Regions from separate parts of the Desulfosoma sp. genome, predicted to be linked through region 2. Evidence: riboswitches for the same ligand, from Rfam matches in the RefSeq annotation. Region 2 holds a riboswitch; the other holds the start of a gene.
What was found. Region 2 has a riboswitch for cobalamin ahead of ACUVSA_RS01290 (TonB-dependent receptor plug domain-containing protein). Riboswitches for the same ligand answer to the same signal wherever they lie in the genome.
Positions count from the first base shown of each region.

Region 1: it holds a riboswitch for cobalamin, as region 2 does, so the genes downstream of both, ACUVSA_RS10310 (radical SAM protein) here and ACUVSA_RS01290 (TonB-dependent receptor plug domain-containing protein) in region 2, are expected to answer to the same signal.

Region 1 is NZ_JBRAHS010000014.1:22,091-31,100, reverse strand. It holds gene ACUVSA_RS10325 (ATP-binding protein) at 1-536, shown strand, start outside; gene ACUVSA_RS10320 (ABC transporter substrate-binding protein) at 869-1,960, opposite strand; gene ACUVSA_RS10315 (TonB-dependent receptor) at 1,930-4,188, opposite strand; cobalamin riboswitch at 4,473-4,662, shown strand; gene ACUVSA_RS10310 (radical SAM protein) at 4,840-5,907, shown strand; gene cobN (cobaltochelatase subunit CobN) at 5,904-9,010, shown strand, end outside.
Region 2 is NZ_JBRAHS010000001.1:275,478-284,487, forward strand. It holds gene ACUVSA_RS01290 (TonB-dependent receptor plug domain-containing protein) at 236-2,203, opposite strand; cobalamin riboswitch at 2,589-2,774, opposite strand; gene panB (3-methyl-2-oxobutanoate hydroxymethyltransferase) at 3,544-4,395, opposite strand; gene ACUVSA_RS01300 (ketopantoate reductase family protein) at 4,373-5,314, opposite strand; gene ACUVSA_RS01305 (hypothetical protein) at 5,536-5,877, shown strand; gene ACUVSA_RS01310 (RNA polymerase sigma factor) at 5,935-6,645, shown strand; gene ACUVSA_RS01315 (anti-sigma factor family protein) at 6,642-7,226, shown strand; gene ACUVSA_RS01320 (DUF3106 domain-containing protein) at 7,841-8,158, shown strand; gene ACUVSA_RS01325 (4Fe-4S binding protein) at 8,171-8,623, shown strand; gene ACUVSA_RS01330 (aldehyde ferredoxin oxidoreductase N-terminal domain-containing protein) at 8,695-9,010, shown strand, end outside.

The DNA of each region.
Region 1 (9,010 bases), on a different contig from region 2:
CCATCGAACGTGAAGGCGTCAGCTTTTCTCACCCTGCACAATTCACCCTTATTGGAACCATGAATCCGGAAGAAGGCGAACTTCGGCCCCAACTCCTGGATCGTTTCGGACTGTGCGTCCATGTGGAAGGACTTCGCGACGTGGAACGCCGCGTGGAAATTATGGAGCGGCGTGCGGCTTTTGATATAAACCCGGATGGATTCACCGCTCTTTGGGCAGAGGCTTCCCAAAAGCTTGTGGAACGCATCGAAACCGCCCGGACCCTTTACCCTCAAGTCACTGTGGACCGCTCGATCCTGTTCCACATTGCGTCCTATTGTCTAGAAGTGGGGGTTGACGGGCATCGGGCAGACATCATCATGCTAAAAGCTGCCAAGACCAATGCGGCTTATGAGGGCCGAACGTCGGTGGAACGTCAGGATGTGGATATAGCCGCCGAACTCGTCCTTCCTCACCGGCTTCGCCGCCGTCCTTTCATGGACATTATGGAAAGCAGCTCAGAAGTTCAGCGGGGCATTACGGGTACCAAAGGCTAGAAACGACAGCCATTGGAATTGCGCGTGCCTCTTCGGGCGGCCCGGCGTGAAAACCCTTCCATAAAGCCTGTCCAAGAATGGGTTTCCACGGCTGTTCGGCTCGGCGAGGAAGAGCACAGCACCATAGTGACCCCAAACCGGGCCGGGCCGGCAACACGAATTTTGGTCTTGATTCATAGGGCCCGTACAGCACGGCGCAACAATAAATCGCGGCTTGCGCCGCTCCAACAAAAGGCATTTTCGTGCACCCTTTGTTCATGAGAAGCCGTCACGCGGGGCGCGCCGTGAGACGACGGTGATGATTCAAGAGCCAGAGGCCGCAAATTTTCTCGTCACCGCTCAGCAGGGCTTAAACGATGGTTCAAATTAAGATCTCCCAAGGACCTATAGGAAATGCCATAGTAATTTTGATGGAAGGCGTCGATCTCTGCGTCCAGATCCAGGTCGGCGAACATCTCGGGATAGGTTTTTTGGGCCATCCAAAGGGCGGCAAGCGCTAACCGAGGAGACCAGGCCGACCATTTGGGAAGCTTGTAGACGCGGTTTTGACGCACCGCCTCCACATGCTGCCATAAGGGACTGCCGAGAATCTCCTCCTCTCCATATCTGGCATGACCCCAAATAAAAACCACATCGGGTTTCCAGCCAAGGATACGTTCGAGAGGCACATCGACGGTCCTTTGTTTTAGGGACGACGCAGGGTTATCAGCCCCTATCAAGGCGATGACCTCGTTCATAAGGCCCAGGCCGCCCACGACCGTCGTGGGATTTCCATACACATAGACGACTTTACGCCTGGCGCCGGGCGGAATGCGGTCCGTCCGCTCCCGCACCCGACGCAACAAACGCTCCATCCCCGAGAGAACCTCAGCAGCCCTTTGCTCGACACCGAAAAGCCTACCGTGAAGGCGAATCATTTCGAAAAGTTCCTCGAGGCTGTCCGGATAAACGGCAATGATGGGAATGCCCTTTTTCTCGAGAAAATCAATGCCCTTGATTTGCGTGGCCCAGGTCACGACGAGATCGGGGCGTAGCGCCAACATGGTTTCCACATTCATGTCGGCGGCCGTCCCCACGTGCGGGCGCCGCCATTCCGGATGGTTTTCCACGAGGGCGCGGTAGACTTCGCATTCTTGCTCCGCCCAACGAGACACACCGACAATCCGGTCCCAGAGCCTCAAAACCGGAATGAGCTCGTACGTAACGGTCAAGACAGCTCGGGAGACAGGAACGTGGATTTTCACTGTTCGCTGGAATTTATCTGTATACGTTAAAAAACTCTGCTGCCCGTGCCCTATGCCGGGGCTCAACAGCCAGGCTGCGGCCCACAAGACGAGAAAAATGTTTTGACTTCGACACGCCCAAAGCACAGAAAACCTTTCCGAAAAAATCACTAAAATTTTACAGACAACTCTGCGAACCACGAACGGCCTGGCGCCTTGTAATAGCTGTAATAGTCTTCATCAAAGAGGTTGTCCACCAACAGGGACACTTTGGCCCAAGGTTTCACCTGGTATGAAACGGCCACATTGGTGATCCAGTAGGGATCGTAGGAGCCGTACACGTTGTCTTTGCGATCGGCATTGGTATCATCATTGTAACGTTTTCCTACATAATGCTCTTCAATGGAGAAAGTCAAAGGACCTTTAGCGACGCGAGCTCCCAAATTGGTCATCCAGAGCGGCATTTGGGTGAGGCGCTTGCCTTCGGTTGCCGGTTTGGCTTTGTTCTGGGTCACCTCAGAATCCGTATAGGTCACGTTGCCAAAGAACGTGAGCCATTCAAAAAGACGCTGTTCAAGCCCCGCTTCGACTCCACGAGATTCGGCTTTACCGACATTGGCAAGTTCTTGGTAGGTCGAGCTCACCGTCTGTCGGTAGATGAAATCTTTCATGTAGTTCTCAAAATAGGTGACAGAGCCTTTGGCGTTTTTCCAGAGTCTCTGTTCAATGGACAAATCCCAGGAAACCGTTGTTTCCGGCTTTAATGAGGGGTTTCCCGCGTAGGTGACACCCGATGAGGAGGTCCATGTGCGGTAAAGCTCGTAGGGTGTGGGCGGTCGAAAGGCTTTGCCCACGGAAGTGCGAAGGGTCGTGCCGTCTGTCGGTTTATAGACGAGGGCGGCTTTTGGACTTAGGGACGAATGGGAGCGTTCACGATAGGCTTTGGGGTAACCCGGCTTTGGAGTCCATTTATTGGTGTCGTAGTCGACCACGAAACCGTCAAAGGTTTTCCACCAATCCTGGCGGAGGCCCAGATAGGCGGTCACGTTCTCGAGAATGGATATCTCATCTTGAACATACAAACCCCAGAAACGATCTTTTCCTTCGGATTGGTAGCGAAGATTTGTGGTGGAATCTTCGTCACGCCAATCCGTCAGGTTTTTTTCTTTGGTGTTGGACTTTCCGGTCTTGAAGGTCTCGCCCAAGGTTACAGTATGACGACCCCAAAAGGAGCCGCCCGCGATGGAATTAAGGGGAACGGTGAGCTGAAGTTCTTGGGTGAGTGATTCCTGAGGCGTATTGCTGACGTATCCAGGACCGCCAAAGCGTGTGGCTCCTGAAATGGTCGTCACGTACCAGTCTTCATACACCTTCAAGTACGCTACTTTACCCGTGATCTTCAGATCCATGAAGTCTTGGGTCTCAAAGTCGACGCTATAGAGTCCTTGAGCACGCCCCCCGCCTCCAGGAAGAAACCCGGATTCAGATAAACCCTTATAGGACCAGACAGGATTTCCTGACTCATCGCGAAGGAAGGTATGAGGATCATCGTAGTCGTATTCATACCGGTTGTACATGAATGTCATGCCCAATTGTGTTTTCGGTGTCAAAAAGTAAGCCGCTTTGGCCGTAAAACCGTCATCCCACCATGTATTGTCTCCTTTATCGCCCACCAGGTAGGCTTTCTTGTCGTACCTGTCTGTGGTTTCCTTCCAACCGGACACCGACGCAGGCGGGGCTTTGGACGTGAGATTAAGATCCGTCGGATAGCCGTTGGTGTCCTGCCTACCGTAACTGAGGATGAAGCTGAATTTGTCCCACAGCTTATCGCCGTATGATAGGTACAGCCTGGAAAGGTCTTCCATGGCCTCTCCCCCTTGAAAACCGTTTCCATAGCCTGCTTTCACCCATATTTCCCGCTTCTCGGGCATCCTAGTTATGAAATTGACCACGCCGCCCATGGCATACCCGCCATACAAACTGGAAAAAGGACCTCGAACCACTTCGACGCGTTCCAATTCTTCCGGGTAAAATCCGCCGAATTTCACGTTGCCGGTGTACGGATTGTTGAGGGCAATACCGTCCACAAGCACCAGAGTTCGCTTTGGGTCAGGAATGCCGCGCAGACTGATGGAAGAAAGGGTATCCATCAAACCCTTGCCCCGTCGCACATAAACTCCAGGTAAATGACTCAGGGTTTGGTCGAAGGTTTTGGATCCCTTTGCTTCGATCTCCTGAGCCGTGACGACCGAAGCCGACGCTGGAACCTCAGCGGTCGCTTTTTCTGTCCGCGTTGCCGTGACAACGACCTCCTCAAGTACGTTCCAACTAGGTTCTTCAAGAGCCCAGAGGCGTGAGGCACCTAAGCCCAGAAAACCGCCAGCCAGGATCATGACCGCCAAAACAAAACCTTTTGTCAGCCCCATCATGAGACGCCTCCCTCTCGTACCCTTCGAAAAAAAAATGAAAAAGGCCACTGCACGAAGATGCCCTTCGCGCTGTGGCCTTCGCGACCACAATGAGCGTCCACGAGGTGGTTTTGAAATGCCTTTAATGTTAATGTACACAATCCGGTCGCAGGTTGTCAACCCAGTCGGACCACCTAAGTCACCCTGTTCCATCGCAGGCATTTTTGCCCAGCGCATAGGATTGCAAACACTGAGAGGCTTTTGTGGGAGAGTCATTTCGGCTTGACTCCGTTGAGGCCAATGGGCATAAAGAGGCTACCACAGGTGCCTTGAAGGGCCCAAAAGGGAAGCCGGTGCAAATCCGGCGCGGTCCCGCCGCTGTAACCGGGGACGAAACCTGATCAAACAGCCACTGGTGTTTCACGAAACGCCGGGAAGGTGCAGGGAGTAGAAGGATCCGGAAGTCAGAAGACCTGCCTGTGGTCGAAAGCTGTCGCCTCGGCGGCGACTGGGTGATGGCTGTCATGGGGAAACGCACCTCTTTTTCCCGTATGCCAATGGATGAAGAAAAATGGGTGCAATCCTTGGGTCCTTTTCAAGGTCCAAGGATTTTTTTTTGTCCATGGAGCTGCGTGAGGAGATGGTGGCTGCACACTTGCCTAAAGGCGCTTGATGTTTCCTACGGTTCGATACCTCATCCTTTGGCTGACCGAGGGCTGCAACCTTCGGTGCGCCTACTGTTACCGCCCTAACCAAGGGGCGCCCAAGGCCATGAGCCGCGAGGTGGTGGATCAGGCTCTGACATTGGCCGCACGCTCCGGTCGTTTTTTTCATGTTCAGATCAGCGGCGGCGAGCCCACGCTGGAGCCGGATTTGATTGCGTATACCGCTGAAGCGCTGCAGCGGAGAAGGCTTCCGGCCACATTGGCCGTTCAAACCAACGGGACTCGACTTACTTCGGAGTTAATCCATCTTTTTCGACGCTATGCGATTCAAGTGGGCATTAGTTTGGACGGCCCACCGCCGATACAAGAAAATCTTCGGGGCGGTGCGGCGAAGACGGTCGCTGGAATCCGACGTTTAGAAGCGGCGGGAGTTCCTTTTCGCATCACGGCTGTGGTCAGTGAAGCCTCTATAGGCACCCTGGATTTGTTGCCCCTTTTTGTGGGGACGTTTCGGTGGTGCCAGGGAATCGCCCTGGATCTGCTCACCGTCAAAGGGCATGCCCTTCAAGGCCATGTGGCGCCGCCTAAGCACCACAGCCTGCGTGTCGGTCTGCAAAGGTTTTATCGAAGCGTCCTCTTTGTAAACCAGCATCGCCATCAACCCTTGCGACTTCGAGAACTGGACAGACTCCGACGGGCAAAGGCATCGTCCAGCACATCCGTGTTTTGCCCAGCAGCCAAAGGAGAAAGTCTTGCCGTGCGACCAGACGGATCCGTCTTTCCCTGCGGCCAAACATGCGGCGAAAAGGATTGGGCTTGCGGCACCGTGTGGCACCCCGACACCACGCGTTTGCGGCGCCTCTGCGGCCTTGCTCAGCCCCGGGGGGCCGATTGTGCCACGTGTCACATTCGGCGGTTTTGCCCCGGGGAATGTCCCAGTCGATTGATCTATAACACAGCCCACCATGCGTCGCTGGTGTGCACCATGTATCAAACGCTTTGGGAACTATGGGAGAAGCCAAACGGCATTCCGGATGGCTCTAAGGCGCAAAGGGGGAAAGGAGGAGAGAAATGAGTGCCTTGAAAATAGTGTATTTTAGCGCCACCGCCGGGGAAATTCCCAGTTTGAGCCGTGCCGTGACGCGCTATCTAGCTCAAGGCGGCTTGGTGTCCGTGACAGCCCGCACGCGAAGCCAACTTTTTGACAACGCTCGCATTGAAGCCTTCGTGCAAGAGGCTTTAAAAGCCCACATGGTTCTCATCACCCTGCATGGAGGAAAAAACTCGTGCCCGGCGTTGGCGTCTCTTCTCGAGGCCATGCAAGAGCGCCGAGCTCAGGGCTTGACTAGGCCTTATTTACACATTCAGCCTATGGGCGGGGATGAAGAAGCGGTCCTCCTTGCGCACGAACATGCCGATGGGCTTGAAAACGGCGTCTGGAACACCATCAATAATTATATTCTTTTTGGAGGAGTGGAAAACTTTTTACACTTGCTTCATTTCATTCACGACGTCATTAATGGAACCGAATCGTCGGTCCTCCCTCCACGGAAAATCCCATCAGAAGGCATTTATCATCCCGACTTTCCCTACATCCCTTCTTTGGAAGAATATGTGTCCAGGAAAATTGATCCTCGAAAGCCTACTTTAGGTATCTGGTTTTACCAGACCTATTGGGTGAATGGCGACCTGACTTACATCGACGCGCTCATTAGAGAAGCGGAACACCAAGGCGCCAATGTTCTGGCCCTCTTTCACGTTCGCTATCCCAATAAAACCCTGAAAAATATGAGCGTGCATGACCTTGTGGCCCGCTACTTCATGGATGGCCGCCGTTCTCGCATCGATGTGCTGCTGAACCCAATGATGTTTTCCCTGGTCATGGCTCAAAAGGATTATCGCGATATTCTGCCTCGATTGAATGTGCCTTTTCTTCAGGCCATCACCATGTACACCCCCTATGCTCGGTGGCACGAGAGCCCACAGGGTCTTTCCACGATGGAGGTTTCTTATTCCGCCGCCCAGCCGGAATTTGACGGCGCTCTGATCAATGTGCCCATCGCCAGCCGTGAAGAAAACGAACACGATCCCGTCACAGGAGCTTTATTGGCCAAGCTCGTTCCTATTCCAGATCGAGTGAAGAGGTTGATTTCCTTGGCTTTGAACTGGGCGCGATTGCGGCGCACACCCAATAGAGAAAAGAAAGTGGCCATCATCTTTCATCAATACCCGCCACGCAACGATCGCATTGGTGTCGCCGCCGGGTTGGACAGTTTCGCCAGTGTCAAACACCTATTGGACCGATTGGTCGAACGCGGTTATCAGGTGGAAAAAACCTATGAGAGCGGCCAAGCCATGGCGGAAGAGCTTTTGGCCCGAATGACCTACGATCGGCGTTGGCAAGGACCGGATCAACTGGCAGAGCGTGCGCAAATCCATGCCGATCCTGAACATTACCAGGCCTGGCATGCGGCACTGCCGAAAAAGGTTTCCCAAAAAATGACCGCCGATTGGGGACCCGTGCCTGGAGATCTCTTCGTGCACAATGGGCGGCTGCATTTTGCCGGCACCATCAACGGCAATTTTTTCATCACCATGCAACCGCCTCGGGGTTTTTACGAAAATACCTCCGCCATCATTCACGACCCACACCTGTCGCCGCCGCACCTGTACTTAATGAAATACCGCTGGATAAAGGAAGTTTTTAAAGCGCACGCGGTCATTCACGTGGGCAAACACGGCTCTTTGGAATGGCTGCCTGGAAAAGCCCTCGGTTTGTCCCAAGAATGTTACCCAGATTTGGCTATTATGGATCTGCCCAACATTTACCCCTATATCATCAATGATCCCAGTGAGGGAACTCAGGCCAAAAGGCGCAGCTATTGCGGCATCGTCGACCATTTGCCTCCGGCTTTCACCAATGCCGACTTGTATGAAGATTTGGCCAAGCTGGACAATTTACTCAGGGACTACGCCGAGGCCGAGCGTGAAGATCCGAGTAAACTGGAGATTCTACGCAGCCAGATTTTGGAGGCTGTCAAGGAAGCGGATTTAGACAAGGATCTGAATATCGAGCTTGCCAAAGCTCAGGCCGATTTCCCCGCGTTTCTTCAACATCTTCACGCTTACTTGGCCGAAGTCGCAGACACTATGATCACCGACGGCCTTCATACGCTAGGATTAGCTCCGCAAGGGGAACAGTTGGTGGAGTTCTTGGTGCAGCTCACCCGGCTGCCCAACGGTCACGTGCCGTCCCTTAGGGAGGCTGTCGCTGCTGTTTTGGGTTTTCACTACGACGAGCTGGCCACGCACAAAGGACAATGTCTTTCTCATTTTGGAGGGCGAACCGGTGGGCAGATCATTCGGCAGATTCATGAGCTGTGTGTGGAGTTGGTGCGCCGCATGGCCGCAGCCGATTTTCATGCCGATCCCAGGGACGTGGCCATGGCTGTCCTTGGACGTTCCCATAACCAGTTGGAAGCCGTTCTGGAATACATCGCCAAAGACCTGGTGCCTCGAATTCGCGAAACGACAGCCGAAATCGAGTCCATCGTAAAGGCCCTGGAGGGCGGATTTCTGCGTCCCGGACCGTCGGGGGCTCCAACCCGCGGTCAAGCGGAGATTCTGCCGACAGGCCGCAATTTTTACTCTGTGGACCCCCAAAAAATTCCCAGTCCGGCAGCCTGGGAAACAGGCAAAAGGCTAGGCGATGCGCTCATCCAACGATGCCTCAGGGAAACGGGCGCCTATCCGGAAAGTGTGGGCATCATTTTGTGGGGCGGATCCACCATGCGCACCAAAGGTGATGATCTTGCGGAAATTCTGTACCTCATGGGGGTGCGGCCGGTGTGGCACAAAGGCAGCGGCAACGTTGAGGGCGTCGAAGTCATTCCTCTTGAAGAACTTAGACGGCCCCGAATCGACGTTGTCGTGCGCATCTCCGGATTTTTCAGGGATTGTTTTCCAAACCTGATCGAACTTATGGATCAAGCCGTGCACATGGTGGCATCATTAAAAGAAAATCCGGATTCCAATTTTATTCTGCGCCATGTGTGGCGTGATGTGGAACAATACGAGCAAGAAGGCAAGAGCCACAATGAGGCCTGGAGGGAGTCCACTTTTCGTGTCTTTGGCTGCCCCCCGGGCACCTACGGCGCCGGCGTCGCCGAATTGATCGA
Region 2 (9,010 bases):
TCTCTGCGAAGGCGACGACTCAAGGATTCTTGTAACCGTTTGCCCTCCGGTGCTTCATGCCCGTCCGAAAATGAATTGCCTGCCAAGAGCCTGTTCGACCATGGTTCGGCCACTTCATTTCGGCGTGAGGCTGGAGGAGCGCCGCAAGGCGCGAGAAGGAACCGCAACTTGCGGCGCTCCTACTGAAGGTGTTGTTGCGAACAGGCTCCAGTAACAGCCCCGCCTCATGGGGCTTCTAAAATTTCATCGACGCTCCCAGCATAAACGCCGCACCCGGCGTGGAATATCCGAAAACCTGCTCATAGTCGGTATCCAAAATATTTGTTCCCTTGAGGAAAATCTCGAGGTCTTTCAAGGGGGCGTGCGCCGTCACTGCGTAGGAAAGAATGGCATCCAGGATGAAATAGTCGTCCAAAGTGACCCGCCTGGGTGCCATCCAATCCCTGTAGTCTGCATCATCCCGACTTCCCACGTAATGGCCGAGGAAGCGGCACCGTAGGTTTTTCCAGCGGTAGTCCACCCACCCGGAAGCGCCCACTTGAGGACGTCGCAAAAGCTTTTTGCCTTCCTGAAAGGCAATGGAATCTATCCCTCCGTCGTCTGTGACTTCCGTGTCCAGAAAGGTCATACTGACCCCGGCCATGAGGTTATCCCAAGCGCGACTTTCCAGTCCCCATTCCACACCACGGGTTTTCGCCGCTTGAATGTTGAAAAAGTTCGGCGTCCTTTCCGGGGGTGCGGGAAAAGGTGTGGGCACGTAGGCAATGAGGTCCTTGTAATGATTTTCGAAATAGGTGGCGAAGGCCTGCAGCCGCCCTCCCAGGCGCTGCGAAACCCCCACCTCCCAAGATGTGGCCTTTTCGGGGTCCAAGTCAGGGTTTCCCAACGTCCAGGAATCATTGGCGAAGTTTTCATAAAACGTGGGTTCCTTGATGCCTTTGGCCGCCGCCATCCGCAGCGTCGTCCCCGTCTCCTTGATCTCCAAAGCTGCCGCTCCTCGAGGCGTCACCTCGGTGCCGTAGGCGCTGTTGTCTTCTACACGAAAGCCGCCCACCACGTGCAGGCGTTCAAAAAGCGTCACCTGATCCTGAACATAGACGGCATTATTGGAGCGATCCGCACTCAGTTTCGTGGCATCGAAATAAAAGGTCTCTTGCCTGTAGCTTTCCTCATCCCGTTCATATCCTACAGTCAAAACCGAGGTAAAACGCGCTGCGGGCTGCCAGGTCAGATTGGCGTGATAGTCCAAGGTGGCACGTGCCTCATTATACCGTCCGAAAGAATCGGCATAATCGGTCGCCTCGTTGTAGGGGTCCAAATTGCGGCGCCGATTATTATGATAGCCCACACTCACGACATTTTCCCACCACGCCGTGCTCTGCACCTTGGCAGAAACACCTATGACAGCGTCCTGCTCCCTTTGGGTTTGATCCGGATCCAAAGGACTGTACCTGTCGCCGGAACTTTCTGTAGGATATTCATACCTGGCATCAGTGAGTCGGCCCGTGAAGGACAGCTCCCAATTGTCCTTGGGAAAGAAGTCCAAACGTGTGCTGGCGGTATTGTTCCAATAATCGTTATTGATGCGCAGTATTCCACCATCGTCGATTCGGCCGTAGGCGGCTGAATACCCGAAACGGTCGGTACCGCCCGAGACTCGCACGCTATGTTCCCCCATGTAACGTCCGCGATCCGATCGAAGACCATGGGCCGTGGAAAGCTCCACCGAGGCCGGGCCATAGCCTGACTTGGTGAAAATCTGAATGACGCCGCCAATGGCATCGGAGCCATAAAGGGCGCTTTGCGGCCCACGAACGATTTCTATGCGCTCGATATTGTCCGTGGTCAGGTTTTCCCAATAAAAATCGCCGCCGCCCAGGTTCACCTTGACTCCGTCGATGAGCACAAGGGTATAGTTGGGCTCACCGCCTCGAGGAAAGACCACCGTCTGCGATCCCCGAGACCCATATCGAACGGGCTGAAATCCGGCCACATCGCGTAGAAGCTCCGCTACATCGGAAGCCCGGCGCGCGCGAATGTCTTCTTCCGTGAGGACGACGGAAGAAATCCCTAGACTTTGTTGCGGCACGGCCGTTCGAGTCGCCGTCACCACCACATCGTGCGCCCTCCACAGGGGCTGTTCCGCCGCCAGCCCGGGAATGGCTAGAACCCAGCACACGAATAAGGCGACCGCCCCAAACACCTCGCTCCACGATGGCTTTCTTCCTCCCCAAACGGGCTCTTTAGTCTGCACAGATAACGGGCCGGACAAATTTGCCGCTTGAATGCAGAACATCCTCCAATGGGATCCTGCCAAGTGGTGCATACGTCTTGGAGTCATGAATTCACCCCTCCGCGGTTTGGGAAGGCGTCCAACACCCCGAAAAGAGCAGATCAAAAGCGCAGCCGGTGCGCGTGGCGCTTCGAGGCGGATTCGAACAGCCTTCCAGGCTTTGGTCGGTTTCCATGAGGGGGCCCGCGACCCCATGGTGCGGCATAAAAAAACCCGGGTCTCTGAGAAACCCGGGATCTCCCTTTTTCATCCGAGCGGACTCTTGGCCGTCATGCCCCGCTGGCCCGAGGGCACGGACGCGCGCGTCGCCCAGGCAGGTCTTCTGACTCTCGGATCATCCTACAAGCTGCGCCTTCCCACCCTAAGTCGCGAGGCAGTGGCTTCAATGCAGCCTTCGTTCCCGATCACAGCGGCGGGCCCGCTCCCGATTTTCACGGGATTCCCTTTTAAGCCGAAAAGCACCTGGACGGAGTTTCGTTATCAAGAAGCCCGCTGCGTGTCAAGTGCGGAAAACCACCAGAACCTCCTTAACCACGGTGCGCTCGAAGGAGGATATCCAGCAACGTCTCTCTCGTGGCCTTGGCGCCGCCCTGCGTGGCTCAACGAACGGACTATTCGAACGAGGTTTCCTCATTGCCGGACACCCAAGAGCCCTTCCTTTCATTGCCGGAGGTTCGCTCATCCGATTGGATTTGAAGGAACCGGTGGTCCGCACGTTCGCGCTCGCCCAGGAGCGTGTCTCACAATGGCTTGGCCGCGTCCTTTCGGCTTGAAGTTGTAGGAGCATTGCAAGGCGCGATCAGCCATCGCGGCTTACAACGCTCCCACTGAAAGTGTTTTCGAACAGCCTTCCAAGGGACCCTCCACTGAAAGTAAGAACAAGCAATACCTCGATCCGGAGACAAGAACTGACAAGGCATTCTACGACATCCCCCCAAAGCCCTCAGCCAAAACCGTAGCATTACACGTTCAAAGCCCTTTATCAGGGAGGCGCTGTGGTGTCACCAGGTTGTGGTGGTCTTCAAGGTGACGCACCGAATGCCGAAGGGCATGTCATTGGGCGCGCATGCTGCAGTCAGCCGCAATTCCATAGGCACCTCGTGCCGCTTAGGCAATATAATGCCCTGCACAAGGGTTTTCGAGGCCTTGGAAGCTCGTTCTCTCCACTGGGCGATGGCGGCCTCATGGCCGCCTTTGTTTTTTTGTCGAGAAGCCCGCGGATTCAGCAAGAAATTCTGCTGTCACACCCATCACGACGGGATAGCACCAAAAGTGTGCTCAGGGCCGGGAAAAACCCCTTTTTCCACCTCGTCACGGTATCGGATGACCGCCTCCATGATCCTCTGGCCCAGGGCGTCGTATTGTTTCACAAAACGCGGAACGAACCGATCGAAAAGGCCCACCAGATCGTGAATCACCAAAACTTGGCCGTCACAGGCCCGTCCGGCCCCGATCCCGATGGTGGGAATGGGCACTGCTTCCGTGATGCGCTGGGCCACGGATGCCGGAATGGCTTCCAGAACCAGGCTGAAACAGCCGGCTTCAGAGAGGGCCAGAGCGTCCTCCAAAAGTTTGTTAACCGCTTCCTGGTCTTTTCCTTGCACCTTGAAACCGCCCAGTTTCGCGATGCTCTGTGGGGTCAAGCCCAGATGTCCCTGAACCGGAATACCTGCTTCCACAATGGCGCGCACCTGCTGCAACACCGAGGCCCCGCCTTCCAGCTTGACAGCCTGAGCCCGCCCTTCTTTGAGAAAACGCCCGGCGTTTTCCACAGCCTGGGCAACACTGACCTGGTATGACAGGAAAGGCATGTCTCCGATGACCAAGGCTCGCTGCGTACCACGAGCCACCGCGCGCGTATGGTGCAGCATCTCCTCCATGGTCACCGAAAGCGTGTCCTCATGGCCCAGCATGACCATGGCCAAAGAATCACCCACAAGGATCATGTCCACCCCCGCGCGATCCACCCACCGAGCCGTGCAGTAGTCATAGGCGGTGAGCATGGTCAGCTTGCGCCGGCCTTTGGCCCCCATGACCGCTGGAACAGTGACTCGGGGTGCAGGTTTCATAGATTGCTCATCACGCTTCTGTTCTGTGGCCATAGGTGGACTCCTTGATTTTGACCAGTTGGGTGAGGGTCCAGTTGACAGGAGCGGTCAAGCCGTGTTTCTGCGCACAGCGCACGACGGCTCCGTTGATGGCGTCGATTTCCGTAGGTCTGTGCGCTTCCACGTCTTGGCGCATAGACGAACGATTATCGGCCGTAGCCTGCGCCACGGCCAACACGTGGTCCAGAACGTCATCAGAAAGGCTCACTCCTTCCGCTCGCGCCACCATGAGCGCTTCGAGTACCGCGGCCTCGCACAAGCGACGTGCCGGCGGCATGCGGGGAATCTCCCCGTTGGCCAGCCGGCATAAAGCCGTGATGGCATTGATACCCACATTGACACACAGTTTCTGCCACAAGAGCTGGTAAATATCTTCCCGATAGGTGGCTTCCAGACCGGATGCGGCAAAGAGGTCCAAAAGTATTTGAGTTCCAGGCGGTTGAGTTCCAATGAAGCTGCCGAAAGAGGTGGGACCGATCCCGCCGTGGCGCACCACCCCTGGCCCCTCCTTGGTGGCTCCTTGCGCTGTGACCCCCACAAGGACCCTTTCCGGCCCCACAAGCCCAGCCAGTGTCTCAGCATTTCCCAAGCCGTTTTGCAGCGTGAGGACAAGGGTATGCGTCGTGATGGAGTCGGGGTGCACCAACTGCAGCGCCTGCCCTGTAGCATAGCTTTTGACCATGATTAGAACCAGATCCGCACCGCCTTTGAACGGGACAGGCGTAAAGGAAGCGTCCATGCACACGCGTTTTTCTTCTCCATTGAGCTCGTAAAGATGCAACCCACGGCGTCGTATAGCCTCCACGTGCTCCACATCGACGTCCAGCAAGAGAACGCGCGCTCCTGCCATGGCGAAGCGCGCTCCCAAAAGACAACCCATGGCTCCGGCACCGACCACCAGCACGTGCATCATCGACGTGTCCTTTTGCTTCGGCCTAAAGTTCTGGACAAGAGCATGTTTCAGGTCTTCTTTTCAGGGACTTCCGTGCTACCTTGGCACAGTTTTCGCCTCAGGGCAAGTCTGTGGGCGTGTTGTGGAGAGGTCCCGCGTTTAACGTAAACCCTTTGAAAGGAAGCGTCATCAGAAAGGGTGTCATCGCAGGGGCAAAAGATTCTTCTTGAGGGAGAGCGACCATGACGAAGAAAAGCAAAGTTTGGATGATGGTCTTACTGGTTGGGGTGTTCGTGGCGGTGGGTGTTGTGCCCAAAGCTGAAGCGCACAAGCCGAAATACGCCAAAAGCTACATCTATGTTCCGGCCCCATGCCCGCCTCAAAAGACCGTGGTTCACCACTACTACCCGTACAAGCTCTATCGGTACGCGCCGCCGCCGCCACGGCGTGTAGATGTGTACCATTATTACCAACCGTGCTATCCTGTGTGCGGATACTACCCGGCGTCACGCGGCCCTTATGTGGGAGGTTACGTCGGGGATGGAGGATGGTCCCTGATTTTTGAAACGGGCGACCGCTGGTAACCAGCACGGTCAGGCGGTTCACACCCGCGTGATGATCCCCGCACGGAAGGCTTTTCTGTGACCCACTCTTTGCACCTGCCTGCGGATGAGCCTTTGACCGCTCGAGCAGTGGACAAGGAACGTTCGAACAAGGGTGACGGCTCGGCCGAAGGGGATGAGATCCAACTGGTCCTTCGAGCCCAGGCGGGAGATGCGGAGGCTATGGATGCGATCATCGCCACTTACCAATACATGGTGTTCGCCGTGGCCTACCCTCTGTGCGGGTTCGATCGCGATGAAGCCATGGACGTGACCCAAGAAGCCCTGATTCAGGTTTTTCGAAAGATCGGTCAGTTTGAAGGTCGATCTTCGCTGGGAACGTGGATTCGCCGTATTGCCATCAACGCGAGCCTGCTGGCTTTGAAGAGAAAAAGAAGGCGCCTTCAGTTCATCCTTCCGTGGCGCCTTCTTGAAAACCAAGAAAATCAAGAGATGCCCTTTGATCTTCCGGGCGGTGCAGAGGGTCCAGGGCCTAAAAATCCTCTGGAAGACCTTTCCACGAAGGAATTCAAACGGAACGTGCGCAAAGCCATGGAAGGACTTTCCGAAAAGCAACGCACCGTCTTTGTGTTAAAGGTTTTTGAGGAAATGACCATTGCGGAAATCGCCGAGATGACGGGCATGGCCTTGGGGACGGTCAAAACCCATCTGTTTCGCGCTACGCGCACCATCCGCGATCGGCTGACGGCCATGGGCTACGGTGAGGACACACGGGGGGCGACACCATGAGGGGCTGTAAGAACTTTGAAGAGACGCTCATCCTTGATGTGTTTGATGAATTGCCTGAGGAACAATGTTCCCGATGGAGTGCTCATGCCGCCCAGTGCGACGCCTGCACGACGGAACGCCGTCGCCTTAAACAGTTGATGCAGCGGGTTAAAGCCGCCGGCACACCGGAACCCATGCCGGAATCGGAAGCCCTGCGCATGAGAGCCCGAGTGCGTTGGGCTTTAAACAATGACGGCCGAACCTTCGCCTCGTTCAAAGCCCCGTCCTTATGGCACAGTTTTGCATTTAAGCCCGCATGGGCTACAGGGCTTATTTTGAGCGCGGTCGTGATGGTCGGCGGCCTTACGTGGATAGGCCTGCCTTCAAGAATGGCGGATACCGACACGGCGTCGGGACCGACCGTGGTGGCGGATCAAGACCAGGAGGTGATGGAAAACCTCGAGTTCCTCAAAGAATTGGATACCGTTCGAAAACTCGTCACTGTCATCGATCAACAAGACCAAGAGGTTCCCTCGGCGGAAATCCTCGATAACGCGCCGGCACCCGTTTCCTCGCAGCTGGAAAAAGAAGCCTATGCCTAAGGCCGCTCACCCATTGAGGAGCCTTTGCCGGAATGGCTTTTCGGGGCCGTTTTCGTTTCATTATTGTGAGTCTTTTTACTACAGTAGGAGCGCCGCACGGCACGATGAGGCGTCGCAGCTTGCGCCGCTCCCACTAAAGGTGCTCTCACACGAGCTCCTGAGGAGAGTGTTCGAGAATGCTGTGTGAGAGTTTTCGTGTTTGTAACAAGGATTTTCTCGTCCATGCTTGTGATGGGACAGCCTTCGGGCCCTCCGGTGACGCTCGGACCGGCATGAGCCGATCTCCTCGAGGCGAATCGGCAGGCGAACCTGTGGCATCGAAGGGACGCGCTCCTGCGCGTCCGCATAGGTGTGGCCTTGGAGGACGCGATCCCTCCGTTGGAACATGCGGTCCCGGACGAGCACCAAGAACAGGCATCCTCAAAAAGGCATTCAAGACTCTGCGGGGGAACGGCTCTTCGTCTTCATGGCACGGGGTTCGCCGGAGCAGGTGGCTTTTTCTTGTGCTGTGCGTCTTGGTCCTGAGTTCAACGCATGCGGCCTGGGGCACGACATCTAAGACTCTCGCATTTTTCCTAGAAAATCTTACCCCTGGCCCCTTTTCTCCATCTGCTTTGAAGTTCTATGCTAAACGTCCGGATGACCGAGAAAAGAGCGTAAACCCTTTTTCTCCGTTTTCAGGGCCGTCCAAGGCTGCACCTCAGTACCGGGAATGGCAGTCTTTGCCACCGCAGGAAAAGGACGTGTTGCGGCGGCGCCTGGAAGAATACCGAAGCCTTCCGCCCCAGCAACAGCAATTGTACCGACAGCGCTGGCAGCAGTGGCAACAAATTCCGCTGGAAGAACGGCGCCGTGTGGAGTTCGACCTTCAACGGTGGAACGAGCTGTCTCCCGAGCAGCGCGAAGCTATTCGGCGGCTTTTTCAACGCTAAGGGGAATGGGTCATGAAGGTCTTGCGAGCATCCCGCATGGAGCGTTGCATCGGGTGCTATTCCTGCGCTCTGGCCTGTGCACGCCTGGTGCACCGGTGTTTGTCGTGGCGGCATTCCGGAATTCGCATTCGCAGTTCCGGAGGGCTCAGCACGGGTTTTGACGCGCAGGTGTGTCTGGCGTGCGATCCAGCGCCGTGCGTGGCCGCGTGCCCCACCGAAGCTTTTTCTCAGAGAGCTGGAGGCGGCGTAAAGGTCCAACGGGGTTTGTGTATCCGCTGCGGCGCGTGCGCCAAAGCCTGCCCGGTGCAGGCGGTTTGGGTGGATCCCGAAAGCTTGGAACCCATCGTGTGCATTCATTGCGGCCGCTGCACCACGTTTTGTCCGCACGCATGCCTGGAAATGGCCGATGTGCCGGGTTCAGCCGAGAAGCGCTCGCTCATCGGCAACGCGCTTCAAAAAAGGTGAGAGAAAAAAGCGGCAATCTCGCAAAGCACGCCACGGATTGGCCTGTTGCACTCATTATATAAGGATCCTTCATGACATCTTCCTTTCGCGTCCTACTGGTCAATCTGACCACGGGCCTCTCAAAGCCCACGGAGTTTGGCAGCGTCCATGAACACTTGGGTGGAAGCGGACTCGCCGCGGCGCTTTTTGAAGCCTACGGCGACCTCAAAGCCCCTTGGGATGCCCCCGAACAACCCCTGGTTTTTGCCATCGGTCCCTTGACCGGTTATTTGCCCCTCATGAGCAAGGTGGTGCTGGGTTTTAAATCGCCTTATCACAATCAGTATGCGGAGAGCCATGCCGGAGGGAGATTGGCTCTGGCTCTACGTTTTTCCGGCTTTGATGCCC